DNA from 2 places in the Frankia sp. CgMI4 genome. Region 1 is predicted to be linked to the other one. Evidence: predicted binding sites of a transcription regulator. Region 1 holds the regulator's gene; the other holds the start of a gene.
The links. Region 1 encodes LexA, which represses DNA repair genes until DNA is damaged. Its sites were predicted from a motif close to CGAACNNNNGTTCG; they were not measured.
Positions count from the first base shown of each region.

Region 1 (3,701 bases):
CCTCATCGGCGTATGGACGTCGGGTTCCCCGCGGTCGGCCGAGAGCTCCATGGCGGAGCTCGCGGCGCTCGCCACGACCGCCGGTTCGGTGGTGCTCGACGCGCTCGTGCAGCGTCGCGACCGGCCGGATGCCGCGACTTACGTCGGTTCGGGCAAGGCCCGCGAGCTCGCCGAGGTCGTCGCGGCGACCGGCGCGGACACGGTGGTCTGCGATGGCGAGCTCACCCCGGGTCAGCTGCGGCAGCTGGAGGAGGTCGTCAAAGTAAAGGTCATCGACCGGACGGCCCTCATCCTGGACATCTTCGCCCAGCACGCGACCTCTCGCGAGGGCAAGGCCCAGGTCGAGCTCGCGCAGTTGCAGTACATGCTGCCCCGGCTGCGTGGGTGGGGTGAGTCGATGTCGCGGGCCGCGGCCAGTGGCGGCGGCCGGGCGCCCATCGGTACCCGTGGTCCCGGTGAGACGAAGATCGAGACCGATCGTCGGCGGCTGCGGGCCAGGATGGCGCGGTTGCGCCGCGAGCTCGCCGCGATGACGACCGTGCGGGAGACCAAGCGTTCCGCCCGGCGGCGGGGTGAGGTCCCCAGCGTGGCGATCGCCGGTTACACCAACGCCGGTAAGTCGTCGCTGCTCAACCGGCTGACCGGCGCGGGTGTCCTGGTCGAGGACGCRCTGTTCGCCACCCTTGATCCGACCGTGCGGCGGGCGACCCTGCCGGACGGCCGGGCCTTCACCCTGACCGACACCGTCGGATTCGTCCGGCATCTGCCGCATCAGATCGTCGAGGCGTTCCGCTCGACGCTGGAAGAGGTCGCCGATGCCGATCTCATCCTGCACGTTGTGGACGGATCATCGCCGGAGCCGGCCGCGCAGATCTCCGCCGTGCGCGAGGTTCTCAACGACATCGACGCGGGCGGCGTTCCCGAGCTGATCGTCGTCAACAAGGTGGACGCCGTGGAGCCGACGGTCGTCGCGGGGTTGCGCCAGCTCGCCCCGGACGCCGTGTTCGTCTCGGCACGCACGRGCGAGGGGCTGGCCGCGCTGGTCGACGCGCTCTGTGCCCGGGTGCCGCATCCCGACGTGGAGATGCGCGTRCTCGTGCCCTACACCCGGGGCGACTTGGTCTCCCGGGTGCACGCGAACGGCGAGGTGCTCACGATGGAGCACACCGAGACCGGTACCCGGCTGTCCGCCCGGGTTTCCTCGGGACTCGCGGCGGAGCTGCACGCCTACCGGGCCTGAGCCCAGGAGCGATCAGACGCGAGGCAACCCGGCCGGCCGCCCGCCGGGCGGCCGGCCGATCCACATCAAACCCTGCGGAGCACAGCCACGATCCGGCCGAGGATGGTCGCATCCTCACCGGGGATGTCGGCGAAGGCCGAGTTCTCCGGATGTAGCCAGATCTTGCCGTCCCGAACCCGCAGACGCTTGACCGTCGCCTCCCCGTCGATCATTGCGGCGACGATCTCCCCGTTGTCCGCGACCGGCTGCTGGCGGACGACCACCCAGTCACCGTCGCAGATCGCCGCGTTGATCATCGAGTCGCCGACGACCCGGAGCAGGAACAGAGTGCCCTCGCCGACGATCTCCCTGGGTAGCGGGAAGACGTCCTCGACCGCCTGCTCGGCCAGGATCGGGCCACCGGCGGCGATCCGGCCCAGCACCGGCACGTAGGCCGCGTCCGACTTGCTTCCTTCGGTGGTGCCCGGCGCCGCCTCACCGACGATGGGAATCGTGCCCGCCACCGTCGTCGCGCCCGCGCCCACATCCGCGCGTTGCCGGGGGTGCTCGACGGTCAGCACCTCCATCGCTCTCGGGCGGTTCGGGTCCYGCCGCAGGTAGCCCTTCTCCTCGAGCACCTTGAGCTGGTGAGCCACACTACTGGTGCTGGTGAGGCCGACCGCCTCACCGATCTCCCGCACGCTGGGCGGATATCCGCGCCGCTCCACCGCGGCCCGGATGACCTCCAGCACCCTGCGCTGCCGGGGGGTCAGGCCCGCGTCCGTGGGGCCTTCGGGAAAGGCTCGCACGTTGCCGCGGGTTCCGCCCCGGCGCGTACCCCTGCCTTGGCTAGTCATCGCTTACCGCTCTCCTCGTCGCGTTTTTCTTCCGCCGTGCGGCCACCGGCCGGCCGGCGACCGCACGGCGGACCGTCCCGCTCCGGAAGCGGTCACCCACCGACTCGCCGCCGTCCGTGACCGGGGGAAACCGCCCGGTTCACACCCGACCGACTCGACGGTAACCGGCGGGTCGCAGAATCTCAAACGTCTGTTCGAGCGTGTCCCTGGCGGTTTCCGGTTCCCGATGCGACAATCGACCACGCGTTCGATCGAACGAAGGTTCGATCTTCGGTGTTCGGTGTCGTCGGAACGGGAGGGTGCCGTGGGATCCGCACACAGGGCGCGGGTCGTCGACCTGTCGATGGCCAGGGACCGGGTGGGTCATCGGCCGCCGGGTCGCCCGCCCGCACCCCCGCCGGGTCGCCCGCCCGCACCCCCGCCGCTCCGGCTGACCCGGCGGGGTCGGGTGGTGGTGGTATCGATCGTCGTGGCGGTCGTCGTGGCGGTAGCAATCATGATCATGCCTGGGGTGTCGATTGCCGGGCCGGATACCGCGGAGGCGCCGCGGCACCATCTGGTCATGCCGGGGGAGACGCTGTGGGAGGTGGCAGTGGCGCTCGACGAGAGCGCCGACACCCGGGTCATGGTGGACCGGCTGATGCGGCTGAACCACCTGCGGTCACCACTGATCGCCCCGGGCCAGTCGTTACTCCTTCCCTGACGCCCGGCTTCCCGGGTCCACGAGTGTCTCGGCGCAGGGTTCTCGCGCACCGTCGTCTTTCGTCCACGTGCGGTGCCACGTGCGATGCGGACCACACGGACCATACGGGGGTGCTGTCCTCATCTCTGGGGCCGTGCGCTACCTTGGACACAACATCTGGTGCTTACCGGGGTGTAAGTCATCCACAGGTTGTTCCACAGGTCTTCCGCGGGGAGCTGGCGGTCCATCCACAAGGTGGTCTGTCCGGCGTGGATGCCGGGTCCTCAACGGTGTCCCTCATCCCCGGTCCGGGGCGGTCGGCTCCGGCGCGGGCGAAGGAGGCGTAGCGCGTGCGGTGCCCGTTCTGCCGGCATCCGGACAGTCGCGTCGTTGACAGTCGGGAGGCCGAGGAGGGTTCGGCGATCCGCCGCAGGCGGTCCTGCCTGTCCTGCGGTCGCCGGTTCACTACGATGGAGGAGGCGTCCCTTCAGGTTCGCAAGCGCAGTGGGGCGGCCGAGCCGTTCAGCCGGGCCAAGGTCATCGCCGGTGTCCGCAAGGCCTGCCAGGGCCGGCCGGTGCGGGATGATGATCTCKCGCTTCTGGCGCAGCGGGTAGAGGACGCCGTCCGCTCGTCGGGGTCGGCGGAGGTGCCCGCGGAGGCGATCGGCCGGGCGATCCTCGGTCCGCTCCGTGAGCTCGACGAGGTGGCTTATCTCCGCTTCGCCTCGGTGTACCTGGCCTTCGAGTCGTTGACTGACTTCGAGTCCGCGATCGYCGCGTTGCGCTCCGAGGCCGCCGGACCTCCCACCACGCGGGATGGACCAGCACGACCGGTCCCGCGTGGCGCCGTCGATGTCTCGCCGGTGATCGGCACCCAGCAGGTGCATAGCAGGTAGGGCCGGGACCGCTCGACCGAAAGCGTCATACATCGCCCTGGCTCGCC
Region 1 is NZ_MAQZ01000047.1:25,277-28,977, forward strand. Features, by position in the region: gene hflX (GTPase HflX) at 1-1,240, shown strand, start outside; gene lexA (transcriptional repressor LexA) at 1,306-2,076, opposite strand; gene Manayef4_RS05310 (LysM peptidoglycan-binding domain-containing protein) at 2,381-2,779, shown strand; gene nrdR (transcriptional regulator NrdR) at 3,109-3,654, shown strand.

Region 2 (3,208 bases), on a different contig from region 1:
GTACGGGGGTCCGTCGAACGCACGGTACTGGCAAACTTTGGATCGTCCTGTACGAGAGCGCGCTCGATCTGCTCCAGCAGGCGCTGCTCGTTCTCCGAGAGCGGCATCGACGCTCCTCCCACGACCTGTAGGCCCGGCGGACGGAACCTGATAACCAAGGATAGGCATGTGCGGGCGGGTGCGGTAGGCAACCTGTCATGCTGGTTGGAACCGAGCGATTCCCGTCACCTGGTCCGTGCCCGAACTGGGGTCTTTCATACCGGGAAATCCACGGTCACGGGAACCCGGCGGCGCCGGCTTCGCGAGCGGTACCAGCGGCACGACGGCGGGCAAGCACGTGCAGCTGTGCCGCGAGGTCACGGAACGGCTCCAGGGCGGCCGCGGCCAGTTCCAGGCGCAGCAGCCGCTGCGCGGTGAAGGGATCGGAGTCGACCCGCGCCCCGGGGACCAGGTCGGCGAACACGCGCACCCCGTGGACGTCGACGACGTCCGCGCCCGCCGCGTTCACCAGCGCGACGATCTCGGCGGTGGTGAACCCGGCGGGCGTCCGGGGCGCCCCGGCGCCCTGGCCGGTCAGCACGGCCTGCGCCTGCTCGAAGCGACCCGCCAGGGCGCGGGCGAGCACCGTGGCAGCCCGGCCCGCGACGACGAGGCTGAGAACGCCTCCCGGGCGCAGCACCCGCAGGGCCCCCGCCAGCGCGGCCTCGGGATCGTCAACGACGTCGAGGACGGAGTGGCACAGCAACAAATCGGCGGTCTCGGCTCCGACGATGCCGGTCAGGTCGGCCAGATCGCCCTGCTCGGCCGTGACCCGGTCGGCGACGCCCCGTTCGTCGGCGCGACGGCGCAACGCTGCCAGGGCGTCCGGCGACGGGTCCACGACGATCACCAGGTAGCCCTCGACCGCCAGGGGTACGGCGAAGCCACCACTCCCACCGCCCGCGTCAACGATGATCGGCGGGATGGCTGTGGCCGTCGGGGCCACCGACCAGGCCGGAACCCCCGCTGCCGATCCGGGCAGGACCGTCCGCAGGCCGTGCCAGATCGCGGCCTGCCGCAGATCCGCGCCGGTGACATGGCTGGTCATGCGCGTCGCGCCTCCTCACGCCGGCATCGTCGGCGCCGCCGTCAGCCCGCTCGCCCACGCCGGAGGACCAGGCGCGTCACCGACCCACGGTGAGGCCTATGGCGACCCCGACGACCAGCCCGCCAGCCGACAGCCCTACGACCCGCAGTACCCAGATGTTGCGACGCGCAACGGCGGACGGCACGGCCCGATGCGCGCCGCGGTGCCGATGCTCAGAACCGGTGAGGACCATCGATGATCTCCTGCTCCGCCAACCACTACCCCTCGGAAGGTAACCGATAGTGACCGATGCTCACCGTAAACGCAACCGCTCGTCACCCACCCGGGGCGCCGCCGGGCCGACCACGGTCAGCCTGCCCTCGGCCCGGCGACATGACCATCGTGACCTCCCCAGGCCCGACCGGACCGGTGCCGGCGATCATCGGTTGGGACGGGAGGCCCAGTACGCCCTCGACAACCCCGACGAACAGATCGACCTGACGGATCAGATCATCGGCCTCCCGCCTGGTCACTACCTTCAGCCCGGCCTCGGCCGCCGATCGCCGGGCGGCCCCCGCCGCGAAGAACTCCGCCCACTCCGCGAGCTCGGGGGCCACCCGGACAAGCAGGCACCAGGCACTCACGGGCCGACCGCGACGACCGGGACGGGGCCGGGCCCGGTCCGCCAGGACAGCGGCCGCCGCCCGCAGCGCCGCGAGGTGGGCGAGGGCGTAGCGCTCCCCGGCCGTCTGGGCGCACTCGGCCTCACCGAGACCGCGCCGGGCGGCGACCAACAGATCGTCGCGGGAGCGGCGAGGCAACCCCGCCGCCGGCACCAGGGTCCGTCCAACCGGCCCGGTGGATCCACCGTGCGGCCCGGTGGATCCACCGGGGCCGCCAAACGCACCCTTACCGCGGGCCGCTCCTCCCGCCGGGTCCGAGCCACTGTCCGAGCCACTGATCGGCCGACTGGTCACGGTGGTCACAACACCTCCCGAGTCTCGAACATAGGTTCGATCACGAAGTAGTGAACCCTCGCCAGCGCCGCCCGTCAAGCATCGAGGTATCGAACACGCGATCGAGCAGATCCGGCGACCTCGGACTCGACCACCCGAAGAAACCAGCCGAGGACGAGCAGGGCCACCACGTCGGGAACCCATCCCAGCCGCGGGTCCGCGACTTTCCCCCGACAGACATGTCCCGAATCCGCACCTGTCGTCCGGGCCACCCGGGTGACCCTCGGGTCGAGCGCATCCGGATCGGCCACGACAAGCGCCGTTCCGTCCAGCGCAAACCGGATGATGTTCACATCACGGTGACCCACGAGCCCGCTGGCGAACTCGCCGCGGGTCGGCCTGAGCCAACGCAGCGTGGCACCGTCCGACAGGCGCACCCAGCCCCCGTGGCGGCCTGGCTCGAAGGCGGCCAGGGGCACCCGTCCCATGGGTTCGACCAGACGGATCCCGAAACCGTCGAGGTCGGTCTCCAGCACGAACGGCCGGCCGGCCGCCATCAGCTCGACCCGGCCCCGCGACCACCAGTCGGCCAGCACCGCGCCCTCGTCGGTCTCGACGTGCACGTGCCGGACCGAGGCGTGCCGGGATACCGACTCGATCCGGAAGATCAGCTCGTGCGGCAGTCCGCCGGCCCGCCGCGGGAGAAGGTCCGCCCCGGCCGTCGTCCGCGGTGTCCGGGTCCGGGTCACCGCCGGGGYCACCGCCGGGGTCACCGCCGGGCCCGCCGCCGACGCGGGCCGCCTCGCCAGGCTCCTGGGCACCGTGATCGCCATGTTCCCAACCCCCTCCGCCTCGCCGGCCGTCTCCCGGCCGTCTGCCGCCTCGATTTCGTGGACTCAGTGCACCTCCAAGCGATCAACACCCACTGCACGCACAATCACCAGAACCATWGAGAATGTGTTGATCGGAACACCTGGATTCCGCGATCGGGTCACACGACACCCCACGGAGTCGGACCCCCACCCGCGTCGCACCGGACACCGGACACCGGGCGCCGGAGCAGGCCTGACGCGGAAACGACAGGGGGCCGTTCCAGATCGGTAGTTGCCGCCATGTCCCCTCCCGGCGCACGCTGCGGTAATACAGACATCACCGGGGGTCGTACGAGAGGACCAGATGCCTGACC
Region 2 is NZ_MAQZ01000125.1:149,154-152,361, forward strand. Features, by position in the region: gene Manayef4_RS21435 (DUF3040 domain-containing protein) at 1-107, opposite strand, end outside; gene Manayef4_RS21440 (methyltransferase domain-containing protein) at 275-1,087, opposite strand; gene Manayef4_RS25230 (hypothetical protein) at 1,086-1,325, shown strand; gene Manayef4_RS21450 (SAV_6107 family HEPN domain-containing protein) at 1,402-1,902, opposite strand; gene Manayef4_RS21455 (hypothetical protein) at 2,118-2,855, opposite strand; gene Manayef4_RS21460 (BTAD domain-containing putative transcriptional regulator) at 3,199-3,208, shown strand, end outside.
Region 2: the regulator LexA is predicted to act here: its motif matches at 2,069-2,082, upstream of Manayef4_RS21450 (SAV_6107 family HEPN domain-containing protein).